Regions from separate parts of the Kitasatospora sp. CB02891 genome, predicted to be linked through region 2. Evidence: riboswitches for the same ligand, from Rfam matches in the RefSeq annotation. Region 2 holds a riboswitch; each other region holds the start of a gene.
The links. Region 2 has a riboswitch for cobalamin ahead of CG736_RS14880 (prenyltransferase/squalene oxidase repeat-containing protein). Riboswitches for the same ligand answer to the same signal wherever they lie in the genome.

Region 1 (3,225 bases), on a different contig from region 2:
CTCGCCGCTGGCCACCGTCGGCGTCCTGGTGCCGATCGGGGTCGGCCTGTTCCTCGGCGAGCGGCCGGGCGTCGTCCAGGGGCTGGGGATCCTGGTGGCGATCGCCGGGGTCGTGCTGGCGGGCGGCCCGCAGCGCGGCGGACCGGCCGTGAGCCGCCAGGTGCTCGTCCTCACCCTCTCCGCCGCGCTCGCGTTCGGCGCGGTGCTCGCCCTGATCGCGCACGCCAGCGCCGGCGGCGGACTGCTGCTGACGCTGTGCGTGCAACGACTGACCAACGCCGTCGTCGGCATCGGCATGCTGGCCGCCGCCGCCCGCCGGGAGCCGCTCGAACTGCGCGGCGCGGCCCGCTCGTTGCCCTCGCTGACCGCCGTCGGCGTCGCGGACGTGACCGCGAACGGCCTGTACGCCGCCGCCACCCACCTGGGCTCGGTCGCGGTGGCGGCGGCACTGGCCTCGCTCTACCCCGTGGTGACGGCGCTGATGGCGCGCGGCCTGCTCAAGGAGCGACTGCTGCGGGTACAGGTGGTCGGCGCCGGGCTGGCCGTGGCCGGAACGCTGATCCTGGCCGCCAGTTGACGCCCTGCCACCCTGCTTCGGGTCATGTGGCTCCGACTCCGGAGAACGCCTTGGACCGTCGGGCGATCCGCCAGTAGCCGATCGCCGCCGCCCACACCACCACGAACAGGCCGACGATCACGAAGCCCACGTTGTCCAGGCTGAGTCCGGCGATCCAGCCGGACACCGGATCGTCCAGGCCGAACTTGTCGTGCAGCACCGCGACCAGCTCGATGGTGCCGATCACGAAGGCCACCGCGATCGACAGACCCGTGATGGTCAGGTTGTAGTACACCTTGCGGACCGGGTTGGAGAACGCCCACTGGTAGGCGAAGTTCATGAACGTGCCGTCCAGGGTGTCGAACAGGCTCATCCCGGCCGCGAACAGCAGCGGCAGGCAGACGATCGCGTACCAGGGCAGGCCGGACGCCGCGCCCGAGCCCGCCATCACCATCAGGGTGACCTCGGTGGCGGTGTCGAAGCCCAGGCCCAGCACCATGCCCACCGGGAACATCTGGCCGGGCCGGGTGATCGACCGGGTCGCCCGGCTCAGCACCCGGGCCAGGAAGCCCCGGGAATCCAGGTGCTTCTCCAGCTCGGCCTCGTCGTACTGGCCGGCCCGCATCGCCCGGAACACCCGCAGGATGCCCAGCAGGGCCACCAGGTTGAGCGCCGCGATCAGGTACAGGAACGCCCCCGAGGCGGTGGTGCCGATGGTGCCCAGCACCTGATGGGTCGTCGAACCCTCGTCCATCAGCGTGCCCGCCAGCGCGGCCCCGCCGGCCACCAGCGCGGCCATCAGCACCACCATCGAGGAGTGCCCAAGCGCGAACCAGAAGCCCACCGAGACCGGCCGGCGGCCGTCCGCCATCAGCTTGCGGGTGGTGTTGTCGATCACCGCGATGTGGTCGGCGTCGAAGGCGTGCCGCATGCCCAGGGTGTACGCGGTGATGCCCAGGCCCACACCGAACACCTGGGTACCCACCTGGTACTTCTCCGGCACCACCAGGAACAGCAGCGTCCCGAACGCCGCCACGTGCAGGGCCAGGATCACCGCCATCAGGCCGGCGGTGCGCCAGGTGTCCTCGCGGCGCCAGCGGAAAGCAGGAACAGGGGAGCCCGGGACGTTTCCGGGCATGGTCGAATCGGACGCGGTCATCCGCGCATCACGCTCCAGCACCTCGTGGATCACTTCGTGAGATGCCGTGGCCGGTCTCCTGGCTGACGGGGTGTTCGGCGTCGGCGCCCGGCCTTCCCGGCCGCGAACGGCCAGTGGCACGAGGTGGGAGCCGACGACTCCCCGATCACAGTGGCGAGGGCCGCTCCGGACTCCTGTGACGAGCACAGTGCACCGGCTTCCCGAACACCACGGCCCGTCCACCGTAGAACCGTCCCGGGCGCAGCGGCAAGACCGGACCCCTCCGGAGGTGTCGCAGATCACCCCGCCCCGCGAGGTGACGGCGGGTCAGGCCATCCAGAAGAACACGCAGGTCATCCGCTTCTCGTCCAGCGTGGTGCCGTAGTACTCGGTCGCGGTGTGCATCAGGTTGGCGGTGTACAGCAGCAGCCGGTTGTAGCGGTGCGGGACGGCCAGATCCTCGGTGAACGAGTCCGGCGGGACGAAACGGGTGCCGAGCGCGTCCACCAGGTTGTTGTGCGGGGCGACCACGGTGTTCCCGCCGAGCCGGCCGCCCGGCAGGCTCTGCCGGTAGAAACTGGTCCCGCACCGCTTCGGCACGTTCGGGTTGAGGTACAGCACCGCCGCGTAACGGCACAGCGAACGCGAATCGGTGTGCGGACGCGGCTCGCACTCCCCCTCCCCCACCACCTGCACGCAGTTGTGGTTGAAGGTGCCGCCCTCGGCCTCGCTGAGCGCCCACACCCTGGGCACCCCGACGGTCTCCCGCACCAGCTTCTCGACGTGCGCCAACTCGTCCGGCTCCAGGCCCGGCATCCCCCGCAGCCCCGGCCACGACTCCGGCTTGTGCGGGTACCCCTCGTCCCAGTCGGTACGGGCCAGGTGCCGGGCGCGCACCGCGTCCGGATCCGGCAGCACGTCGTCCAGCACCCAGTAATCACGACCCTTGGTGGGTTTGCGGTACGGCAGGACCGGAAGGGCCGGAGTCGGACGGGGGCCCCGGAACGGTTGTGCGGACATGAACCCGACAATAGGAGCGGGCTCCGGAGCCCTCGACCAAGGAGCGGTCAACCTTCCGTCAAGGCTTCCCCTGCGACCCGTTTTGGTGACAGAGCGTCAGGACTGCTGGCAGCGGGGGCACCAGAACAGGTTCCGGGCCGCCAACTCCTCCGTCCGCACCGGGGTTTCGCACACCAGGCACGGCTGGTCCTGCCGCCGGTACACGTACACCTCACCACCGTGGTCGTCCACCCGCGGCGGCCGCCCCATCGCCTCCGGCGTGTGCTCAGGCCGGACGGTGTCGATCCGCCCCGCCGCGACCCCCTCCCGCATCAGCGCCACCAACTCCGACCAGATCGCGTCCCACTCCGCCCGGCGCAGCTCCCGCCCCGCCCGGTGCGGACTGATCCCCAACCGGAACAGCACCTCCGCGCGGTACACGTTGCCGACACCCGCCAGCACCTTCTGGTCCATCAACAACGCGGCCACCGACGTCCCGCTCCGGGAGATCCGCTCCCACGCCGCGTCCCCG
Region 2 (3,225 bases):
GCCGGTGAGGGCGAGGATCGCCTGCTCGGTGGCGGGCGCCTCCGAGTCCGGGGTCCACTCGTCGGGGCCGAGGCCGCCGTCGGCGTTCTGCCGTGCGGCCAGCCAGGCGGTGGCCCGGTCGGCCTCGGCGGTGCGCCCGGCAGCGTGCAGGGCCTGAGCCGCGACGGCGGTGGACAGGGTCTCGGGGGAAGCGCCCGCGTACGGCACGAACGCGCCGTCGGCCCCCTGCTGGGCGGTCAGCCAGGCCACCCCGCGGTCGGCCACCGGCTGGTGGCCGCCCGCCAGTCGCAGCGCGATCACGGTCTCGGCGGTGGACAGCGGGTCGGACTCGCAGTACTGGCCGGGGCGGATCAGCGTGCCGGCGAAGCCGCCGTCGGCGCACTGCACCCCGGCGAACCGGTCCAGCACGGCGGGCGCCGGGACGACCCCGGCGCGGGCCAGCGCGATCACGCCCATCGCCTGCGTCCACGGGTTGGCCGCGCCCTGGAAGTCCCCGGCGGCGCTGCACTTCCCGCCCTGCCCGGCGGCGTCGCAGACGTGGTCGGTGAGCGCCGCGACCAGGTCGCGGCCGCCGAACGAGCGCGGGTCGCCCCCGGTGGCCTCGGCGACCAGCGCCAGCAGCGCGGCGGCCCGGGCGTCGGGCGCGGCGCCGGCCGACGCGCCGTTCGGGAACAGGAACGCGTCGGCGTGTGCGGCCAGGAACGCGGCGACCTTGCGCAGCGCCGCGTCCTGGGTGCCGGAGCCGGCCAGCGAGAGCGCGGTCAGCGCGGTCCGCGGGAAGTCCGGGCCCTCGAACGCCCAGTTCTCCATGTGGTCGCCGTCCGTCAGCTGCGCCGCCAGCCAGGCCGCGGCGGCAGCCGGATCGGCGGTGCGGCCGGGCGGGGCGCCGGTGCCCGAACTCCCGCCGGGCGACGGGCTCGGGCTGCCGGAGGGGCCGCCGCTCGCACTGGGCGACGGGGACGGGGACGGGCTGGCGGCGTTCTTCGCCCGCACCTCGTCCGGGGTGAACTTCGGCCCGCCGGTGGTCCCGCCGAGGTCGGTCGCGCCGTACACCCAGGCCTCGACCTCGCCGGCCTTCGGCTTCTGGCCGTCGGCGCCGAAGCGGCTGTACGTCCAGGCGGTGGCGCCGGGTTCGGCGATCCAGTACGACCAGTAGGCGCTGCCCTGCGGGGTAGTGGTGCAGGGTTCGGTGGCGGCGGTCGGGTACTGGGTGCCGGTGGCGAACGCACCGGTGCCGATCCGGCAGATGAAGCCGGGGCCGTCGTGCACGGTGCCCGCGGTGGTGAACCCGGCGTTGTGCAGCAGGTTCATGCCGGTGGTCGGGTGGGCGTCGCAGCCGCGGACCAGGCCGCCGCCCCAGGGGGAGAAGTCGACCGCGACGATCGCGCCGGTGGTGGCGGTGCACTGCTCGACCGGGTCGGCGGCCGCCGTGCCCGGGTGTCCGAGCAGCAGGGTGCCGGTGGTGGCGGCCGCGACGAGCGTCGCGAGCAGGGCGGCGGCCGGGCGGCGGCCACGGGTTCTGGACGGGTGCGTGCTGGTGCTGCTGTGGTTGACCCTCACCGGTGACTCCCTGATCGGGTCGTGGCGGGGTGTGACAAGGCAGCGGACGGCGGACTGGCCCCCGTACCGACTGCGTCGTAGTCCGCGACGACGCATGTGGTGCTGACGAACCCCCGGTGGCAGGCATTCCGGCTCCCCCGCCGCACGGGCAGGGCTACGGTTGCGGGTCAGCGCCGGATTCGGACCGGCTTCCCCTGACCTCCGAGGTGGAAAACCCGTTCATCAGACCACGTGAGCTGAGGGGGCGTCAACGCGCCCGGCAGCCAGTCGAAGTGCGCCCGGAGCGCTCGGAGTGGTGCGCAACTACCGCTTGATCGGCGGAGGTTGACCGGTAGGACCGACGGCTCGCCGGAGTCGTGTCGGGTACGTCACCCTGTCGGCCGGCCTGCTGCGTGGGGTACCGTCCGCGGTGGCCGAGCAGGGGAACCCGGTGGGAGTCCGGGACTGACGCGCAACGGTGAGGGGCCTTCACACGCCCGAGTCCGAATGCCTGCCGGCCGTGCACCACGAGCGAAAGCCACCCACGCGATCCGGGCGGCGGCCGCCCCGGACTCCGGCCGGACGCCAGCGCGTTCCGCCGGTGCGACGGGGACGCGTCGGCGCCCCGACCCAAGGAGTCCGTTGTGACCCGTCGTTCCACCACCGCCCTGGCCGCCGTCGCCCTCGCCGCGGGCGCGCTGCTGGGCACCGCAGTCCCCGCGCAGGCCGCCACCCCCGCACAGATCGCCACTTCGAAGACCAACGGCGTCGCCTACCTGAAGACCCTCCAGGCCGCCGACGGCAGCTACGTCACCTCCGGCGGGCTGTCCAACGAGTGGGCGTTCAGCGCGCTCGCCGCCGCCGGGACCGCCGCCGTGGACGTGCTGCCCGGCGCCGACCCCGCCAAGAACGCCCGCACCGTCTACCGCGGCCAACTCGCCGCCGCCACCTGGCCCGGCGCGTCCCCGGTCGTCACCGACTACGAGCGGGCCATCCTCAACTCCTACGCCGCGGGCATCGACCCGGCCCGGGTCGGCGCAGGCCGCAACCTGATCGCCGACCTCGCCGCGTACTGGCAGAGCGCCGAACCCGGCTACTGGGGGCCGTCCGGCAACTTCAACGGCACCGTCTTCGGTCTGCTCGCGCTCGGCAACGCCCGTACCCAGAGCGGGAGCCAGCGTGTCCCGCAGACACTGCTGGACGCCTCGGCCGCCGCCGTCCGCGCCAACCAGCACACCGACGGCGGCTGGAACTACAGCAAGGCCGCCGGCGACCCGACCGCGCTCGCCCAGGCCTCGGACATCGACATGACCGGCGCCGCGATGGCCTCGCTGTGCGCCGCCGGCGTGCCCAGCACCGACAGCGCGATCACCTCCGCCGCGAGCTTCCTGGCCGCCAACCTGAACGCCAACGGCTCGTTCGCCGCCATGTGGGGCCCCAACACAGACTCCAACGGCTGGGCGGTCTCCGGGCTGAACGCCTGCGGCATCAACCCGCAGGGCGCCGCCTTCACCAGCGGCAGCGGCAAGACCCCCGTCGACTACCTGATCGCCCAGCAGTTCAACCCCGGCGGCGGCTTCAAGTACCAGTCCACCGACACCACGCCGTCCGCGTACGCCTCGGTCGACGGCCTGCGCGCGGTGGCCGGCGGCGGCTTCACCGCCACCCCGCCCACCCCCGTCACCT
Region 3 (3,225 bases), on a different contig from region 2:
TCCGGGTCCGCCGCGTACACCGTGAGCCCGTCCTGGTCGACCTCCTTGAAGGAGAACGGAACGGTGATCAGCCGGCCGTCGAACTCCGGGACGGCGACCTGCGTCGCCGTGTCCAACGGCGACAGCCCGTCGTCGCTGCCCTCCCACTGCGCCCGCGACCAGGTCAGGCACAGCGCTTGCAGGATCGGCCGGTCCAACGCCGCCAACGCGCCCGCGTCCCAGGCCTCTTCGTCACCACCGGCCTGCGCGTCGGCCGGCCGGGTGCCGCCCGCCGCCAGCACCGTCGTCACGATCACGTCGGCCGCGCCCAGCTCCGCCAGCAGCTCCGGCTCCGCACCGCGCAGCGACGCGCAGAAGTACGCCCGGGCCTGCGCGCCCTCCGCCTCGATCGCCCGGCAGAGCGTCTCCACGAACGCCGTGTTGCCGCTCATGTGGTGCGCCCGGTAGTACAGCACCGCGACGGAAGGCCCCTCCGACGAGTGCGCGGTGCGCTCCAGCGGACCCCAGGACGGGGCCGACGCCGGCGGCGCGAAACCGTGACCGGTCAGCAGCACCGTGTCCGACAGGAACGCGCCCAGCTCCGCCAGGTTCGCCGGACCGCCGTGCGCCAAGTACGCGTGCGCCTCCGCGGCGATGCCCGCCGGCACCGTCGACAACTCCATCAACTGGGCGTCCGGCGCCTGCTCGCCCGTCAGCACCACCACCGGACGCGGCCCCGCGAGCAGCGCGTCCAGACCCTCCTGCCAGGCCCGGCGCCCACCCAGCAGCCGCACCACCACCAGCTCGACGCCGTCCAGCAGTTCGGGCAGCCCGGCCGGATCCAGCCGGGCCGGATTGCCCCACCGGAACCGCACCGGACCGTTCGACGCCCGGGCACTCAGCAGGTCCGTGTCGGACGTGGACAGCAGCAGGATCATGCGAAAGCCCTCCCGGGCGTCTCGGACAGCGCGGACAACCCGGTCGTGGGAGCACAGGTGCGATCGAGGACGCGGAAGGGCCCGACGGGGACAGAGCCCACGGGCACCCGCCAGGATGCGGGCATGCGACGGCGCATGGCACGGACCTTCCTCGGGGTCCTCGCCCCGGGCAGTGGAGGACGGCCGGAGTTCCTGGCTCCCACGGCTCACTGAGCCGCGGTCACAGTGGCGGGACCGCACCGGATTCTCACCGGACTTCCTCCGCTGTGCCGTCGCTGGCAGCGGACACCCCGAAAGGCGCCCGGGACGCCTCGAAAGGCACCCGCCAGCATCGTACGGGTTGACGGCGCATCGGGGGAGTGTGACCTGCGACGCGCCCCCGATCCGATCCGCGCCGACCCCGGAACCCCACGCTGAGCTGGGCATTCGCCGGGCCCACGACACCGGAGGTCGACACTCGGGGCAGTGGCGCGACCCGCCGCCATGGGTATGCTCGCCGCCATGCCACCCACACCCGACGCCTTCGCGGCACCCTTCGTCGGGCCCGACCGAGGCCGCGCCGACGCCTGCCCCGGCGCGCTCCGCCTGCACCTCGCCGAGGACGGCCACCTCGCCCGACTCCGGCTGCCCGGCGGTTACTTGACGTACCGTCAGCTGCTGGTGCTGGCCGACGCGGCCGACGCGCTCGGCGACGGCGAGGTCGAGATCACCTCCCGCGGCAACCTCCAACTGCGCGGCCTGCGCGAGCAGTGCGCCGCCGACCTCGCCGAACGGCTGCGCGCCGTCGGCCTGCTGCCCTCCGACACCCACGAACGCGTCCGCAACATCGCGGCCTCGCCCCTGGCCGGCCTGGACGGACGCGGCCGCCCTGACGTCGATCTGCCGCGCTGGGTAAGGGAGTTGGACGCCGCCCTGTGCGCCGCGCCGTGGGCCGCCCGGCTCTCCGGCAAATTCCTGTTCGCCCTGGACGACGGCCGCGGCGACATCGCCGCCCTCGACGCCGATGTGACCTTGATCGCAGTCGGCGACGGGCGCGCCCTGCTGCGCCTCGGCCGCGCCCGCACCGGAACCGTCGTCGACCACCCCGTGCCCGCCGCGCTCGCCGCCGCCCGGCACTTCCTCGACCTGGCCGCCGGACGCGCCTGGCACCTGCGCGAAGTGCAGGCCGAGCTGCCCGACGGAGAGGTGGCGCTGCCGCGCTTCGCCGGCGAGCGGCCGCTGCTGGGCGCGGTCGGTGACGCCGCCTCGGTCGGGCTGCGGTTCGGGCGGGCGAGCAGCGCGCAGTGGCGGCTGCTGGCGGACGCGCTCGGACCGGACGGTGCGGGTGGCGGCGGAGGCGGGAGCGTGCGGCTCACCCCGTGGCGCGGCGTCGTCGTGCCCGGGGCCGGGGCCCAGTGGCTGCCGCGGCTCGCCGACGCGGGCTTCCAGGTGGAGTCCGGCGGCCCCTGGGAAGGCGTCAGCGCCTGCACCGGCCTGCCCGGTTGCGGGAAAGCGCTTGCCGACGTCCGTGCGCAGGCCGCCCGGGCGATCGCCGCCGCCCCCGCCGAAGGCCTGCCCGTGCACTGGTCCGGCTGCGAACGCCGCTGCGGGCACCCCGCCGGACGCTGGGTCGACGTGCTGGCCACCGCCACCGGACACCGCGTCACCGTGGACGGCCGCGTCCGCGAGACGCCGTGGCCGGTGGCGTCCGGGCAGGGGGCGACCGGGAACGGCCCGACCGGGAACGGCCCGACCGGGAATGACACGACCGGGAATGGCCCGACCGGGGACGGCCCGGCCGAGAACGACACGACCGAGAACGACCTCGCCGAGGCAGTCGCCGAGGCGCGCAATGCCGACTGGCGGAGGACCGCATGATCGACTACGAGAAGGACGGCGCGGCCATCTACCGCCAGTCCTTCGCCACCATCCGCGCCGAGGCCGACCTCGCCGCGCTGCCCGCCGACGTGGCCCAGGTCGCGGTGCGGATGATCCACGCCTGCGGCATGACCGACCTGGTCGAGGACCTGTTGTGGTCGCCGAACGTGGTCGCCGACGCCCGGCGCGCCCTGCACGCCGGTGCGCCGATCCTGTGCGACGTCAACATGGTGGCCAGCGGGGTGACCCGCAAGCGGCTGCCCGCCGACAACGAGGTGATCTGCACCCTCACCGACCCGTCGGTGCCCGAACTGGCCCGCGCCATGGGCACCACCCGCAGCGCCGCCGCCATGGAACTCTGGCTGCCCCGCCTGGAGGGCGCCGTGGTCGCCGTCGGCAACGCACCCACCTCGCTGTTCCGCCTGCTGGAGCTGATCGAGGCCGGTGCGCC
Region 4 (3,225 bases), on a different contig from region 2:
ATCACGCCGAGGCCGACCGGGCGCCAGCGGGAGTTGGACGTCCCGGCCTCGGTGGTCGGGTAGAAGTTGATGTCGATCACGCGGTCGAGGAAGGTCACCGCGGTGCGCACGGTGGCGTCCAGGCGGTCCCAGTCCATGGCGTTGATCAGGTCGTCGGCCGTGGCGCCCGGGGCGACGTGCGCGCCCAGGTTGACCGAGCCCAGGTTGCAGACCGCGGTCTCGGAGTCGTCGGTGACCTCCAGGATCTCGGTGCACAGGTTCGAGGAGTGCACCGTGCGGCCCGGCAGCGCGGTCTGGTTGGCGGCCCGGTTGGAGGCGTCCTTGAAGGTCATCCAGCCGTTGCCGGTCTGCGCCAGGGTGCGCATCATCCGGGCGTACAGGGTCTGCGCGGGGATGGTGCGCACGGCCTTGCCGGCCAGCTCGGCCTTGCGGTAGGCCTCGTCGAAGTCGGCGCCCCACAGGTCGACCAGCTCGGGCACGTCCGCCGGGGAGAACAGCGACCAGTCCTGGTCGGCGTTCACGCGGCGCATGAACTCGTCCGGGATCCAGTGCGCCAGGTTCAGGTTGTGGGTGCGCCGGGCCTCTTCGCCGGTGTTGTCGCGGAGCTCCAGGAACTCCTCGATGTCGGCGTGCCAGGTCTCCAGGTACACGCAGGCCGCGCCCTTGCGCCGTCCGCCCTGGTTGACCGCCGCCACGGAGGAGTCCAGGGTGCGCAGGAACGGGACGATGCCGTTCGACTTGCCGTTGGTGCCGCGGATCAGCGAGCCGCGGGAGCGGATCCGCGAGTAGGACAGGCCGATGCCGCCGGCGTGCTTGGACAGCCGGGCGATCTGCGCGTACCGGTTGTAGATCGAGTCCAGGTTGTCCAGCGGCGAGTCCAGCAGGTAGCAGGAGGACATCTGCGGGTGCCGGGTGCCGGAGTTGAACAGCGTCGGGGAGCTGGTCAGGTACTCCAGGCGGCTCATCAGCTTGTACAGCTCGGCCACCTCCAGCACCGACTGCTCGGAGGTGCCGACCGCCAGGCCCGCCGCCACGCGCAGCAGGAAGTGCTGCGGGGTCTCGACCACCTTGCGGGTGATCGGGTGGCGCAGCAGGTAGCGGGACTGCACGGTGCGCAGGCCGAAGTACTCGAAGCGGTCGTCGCCGGCGGCGTCGATCAGCGAGTCGAACAGCGCGGTGTGCGCGGCCACGAACTCGGCGGTGGCGTCGCCGATCAGGCCCTCGGCGTGGCCGACGGCGATCGAGGCGGAGAACGAGGTGACGCCCTGGGTGGCGGCCTCGTCGGCGATCTCCATGGCCAGCAGGCGGGCGGCCAGCTTCGAGTACTGCGGGTCCTCGGCGATCATCGACGCGGCGGCCTCCACGGCCAGCCCGCGCAGCTCGGCGAAGTCCGAGCCGGCGTGGCGGCCGCGCAGCGCGGCGGCGGCGACGTGGCCGGGGTCCACCTGGGGGAGGTCGGTGCTGCGGTCGGTGAGCAGCCGAAGCAGCGCCGCACCGGGGTCGGTGAAGGCGTCGGCGGATCCCTGGGACGGCAGGGTGACTGAGGCGGCGACGGTCAAGGCGCACTCTCTCCTGTGGCGGCGACGGACGTGGATCGAGGTGTCCGACGGCACGCGTGCGGCAGGGGAGGACGGCACGCCGACAACGATCGAACGGCGCGCGAAAGACCCACCCCCGGCCCGCCCGCGAGGCCGGACGGCAAAACAGTGCTGCATGGCGTCTGCGGGGATGCCGTGTCGCACACCGTCGGCAGGTCCTCGGACTGCGCGGGCGTCGCTACAGCCCGCTCACCGTTGCGGGGCAGTCCCGGACTTTCACCGGGTTCCCCTGCTTCGACAGCGAGGTCGAGCATACATGTTGTGGCGGCTGGAGCTGGCGGCACCAGATGTAGTAGCGCGTGTCGCGTCGTGGTGCCGCGCGTAGACAACGGAAACCGCGCCCGAGGGGCCTCAGAACCGCATCGTGTAGACCATCAGATCCATGCCGGGGGCCGCCTCCCAGTCCCGTTCGGGGGTGCGGAGGAAGCCCAGAGCATCGTAGATCCGGTGCGCCGCGGTCATCTCCGGCCGGGTGGAGAACGCCATCCCGGCCAGTCCGAGTTCCCGGCTGCGGTCGATCGCCGCGCCCACCAGCGCCCGTCCGACGCCGCGCCCGCGGGCGGCCGCGCCGACCGCCAGCATCCGGATCTCGCCCTCGTCCGGGAGCGCGATGTCCGCCCAGGGGGTGCCGCCTGCGGCGAACGTCACGCAGCCGAGGACCGTCCCGTCGCCGTCGACGGCGACCAGCAGCTCGGCCTCCCGGTTGCGGCGCCCGGTGTCCCGGAGGAGCTCGACGTAGCCGGAGTCGGGACGGGTGTGGCCGTCGCCGACGAAGGCTTCGACGCTGACCTCCCCGGCTCCGGCGAGGTCGTGGTCGAGGGCGCGGCGGACGATCGGGGAGTGCATCCGGACAGTGTGCCGGACCGCGTCCGGCGCGGGTCGGCCAGGTCCGGGTCGAAGGGCCAGCCGGTCGGCCGGTGCCGGTCGTCCCGGCCGTGCCGGGCGTTGCGGTCCAGGTCCCGGCCGACCAGGACGCCGAGGAGTCCGAAGCCGGCGAGGAGGCCCAGCAGGGCGAGCGTGGAGGTCATGGCCCCACTCTCCGCGCGCCGGCCGCCCGCCACGAGTGGCAGGAACGCACCATTGCCGCGAAATCCTGCCACTGCCATGCTGGGCGGATGCTGAAGAACGTCGCGGTGATCGTGATGGAGGAGGTCCACCCCTTCGAGCTGGGGGTGGCCTGCGAGGTGTTCGGCCTGGACCGCAGCGACACCGGCCTGCCGGTGTACGAGTTCGGCCTGGTCGCCGACCGGCCCGGCCCGATGCGCACCCACGCCGGATTCGACGTCCACGTCCCGTGCGGCCCGGAGCGGCTCGCCGAGGCGGACCTGGTGATCGCCACCGCCACCGGCATCCGCGAGCACTACCCCGAGGCGCTGTGCGAGGCGCTGCGGGCCGCCCACGCGCGCGGCGCGTACCTGCTGTCGATCTGCTCCGGCAGCTTCCTGCTCGGCGCCGCCGGCCTGCTCGACGGCCGCCGCAGCACCACCCACTGGCGGTACGTCGACGTGCTGGCCGAGCGCTTCCCGCTGACCACCGTCGAGCCCGACGTGCTGTACGTGGACGACGACCCGGTGATCACCTCGGCCGGCACCGCCGCCGGCATCGACGCCTGCCTGCACCTGGTCCG

Region 1: it holds a riboswitch for cobalamin, as region 2 does, so the genes downstream of both, CG736_RS05835 (HoxN/HupN/NixA family nickel/cobalt transporter) here and CG736_RS14880 (prenyltransferase/squalene oxidase repeat-containing protein) in region 2, are expected to answer to the same signal.
Region 3: it holds a riboswitch for cobalamin, as region 2 does, so the genes downstream of both, cobN (cobaltochelatase subunit CobN) here and CG736_RS14880 (prenyltransferase/squalene oxidase repeat-containing protein) in region 2, are expected to answer to the same signal.
Region 4: it holds a riboswitch for cobalamin, as region 2 does, so the genes downstream of both, CG736_RS22965 (ribonucleoside-diphosphate reductase subunit alpha) here and CG736_RS14880 (prenyltransferase/squalene oxidase repeat-containing protein) in region 2, are expected to answer to the same signal.

What each region holds. Positions count from the first base shown of each region.
Region 1 is NZ_NNBO01000002.1:61,609-64,833, reverse strand. Features, by position in the region: gene CG736_RS05840 (DMT family transporter) at 1-577, shown strand, start outside; gene CG736_RS05835 (HoxN/HupN/NixA family nickel/cobalt transporter) at 600-1,748, opposite strand; cobalamin riboswitch at 1,746-1,942, opposite strand; gene CG736_RS05830 (DUF6445 family protein) at 2,022-2,714, opposite strand; gene CG736_RS05825 (Fpg/Nei family DNA glycosylase) at 2,811-3,225, opposite strand, start outside.
Region 2 is NZ_NNBO01000005.1:471,126-474,350, forward strand. Features, by position in the region: gene CG736_RS14880 (prenyltransferase/squalene oxidase repeat-containing protein) at 1-1,560, opposite strand, end outside; cobalamin riboswitch at 1,661-1,794, opposite strand; cobalamin riboswitch at 1,925-2,073, shown strand; gene CG736_RS14885 (prenyltransferase/squalene oxidase repeat-containing protein) at 2,184-3,225, shown strand, end outside.
Region 3 is NZ_NNBO01000001.1:968,135-971,359, reverse strand. Features, by position in the region: gene cobN (cobaltochelatase subunit CobN) at 1-917, opposite strand, end outside; cobalamin riboswitch at 1,087-1,225, opposite strand; gene CG736_RS36820 (hypothetical protein) at 1,419-2,774, shown strand; gene CG736_RS04580 (precorrin-8X methylmutase) at 2,771-3,225, shown strand, end outside.
Region 4 is NZ_NNBO01000010.1:246,277-249,501, reverse strand. Features, by position in the region: gene CG736_RS22965 (ribonucleoside-diphosphate reductase subunit alpha) at 1-1,559, opposite strand, end outside; cobalamin riboswitch at 1,731-1,869, opposite strand; gene CG736_RS22960 (GNAT family N-acetyltransferase) at 1,950-2,444, opposite strand; gene CG736_RS22955 (helix-turn-helix domain-containing protein) at 2,714-3,225, shown strand, end outside.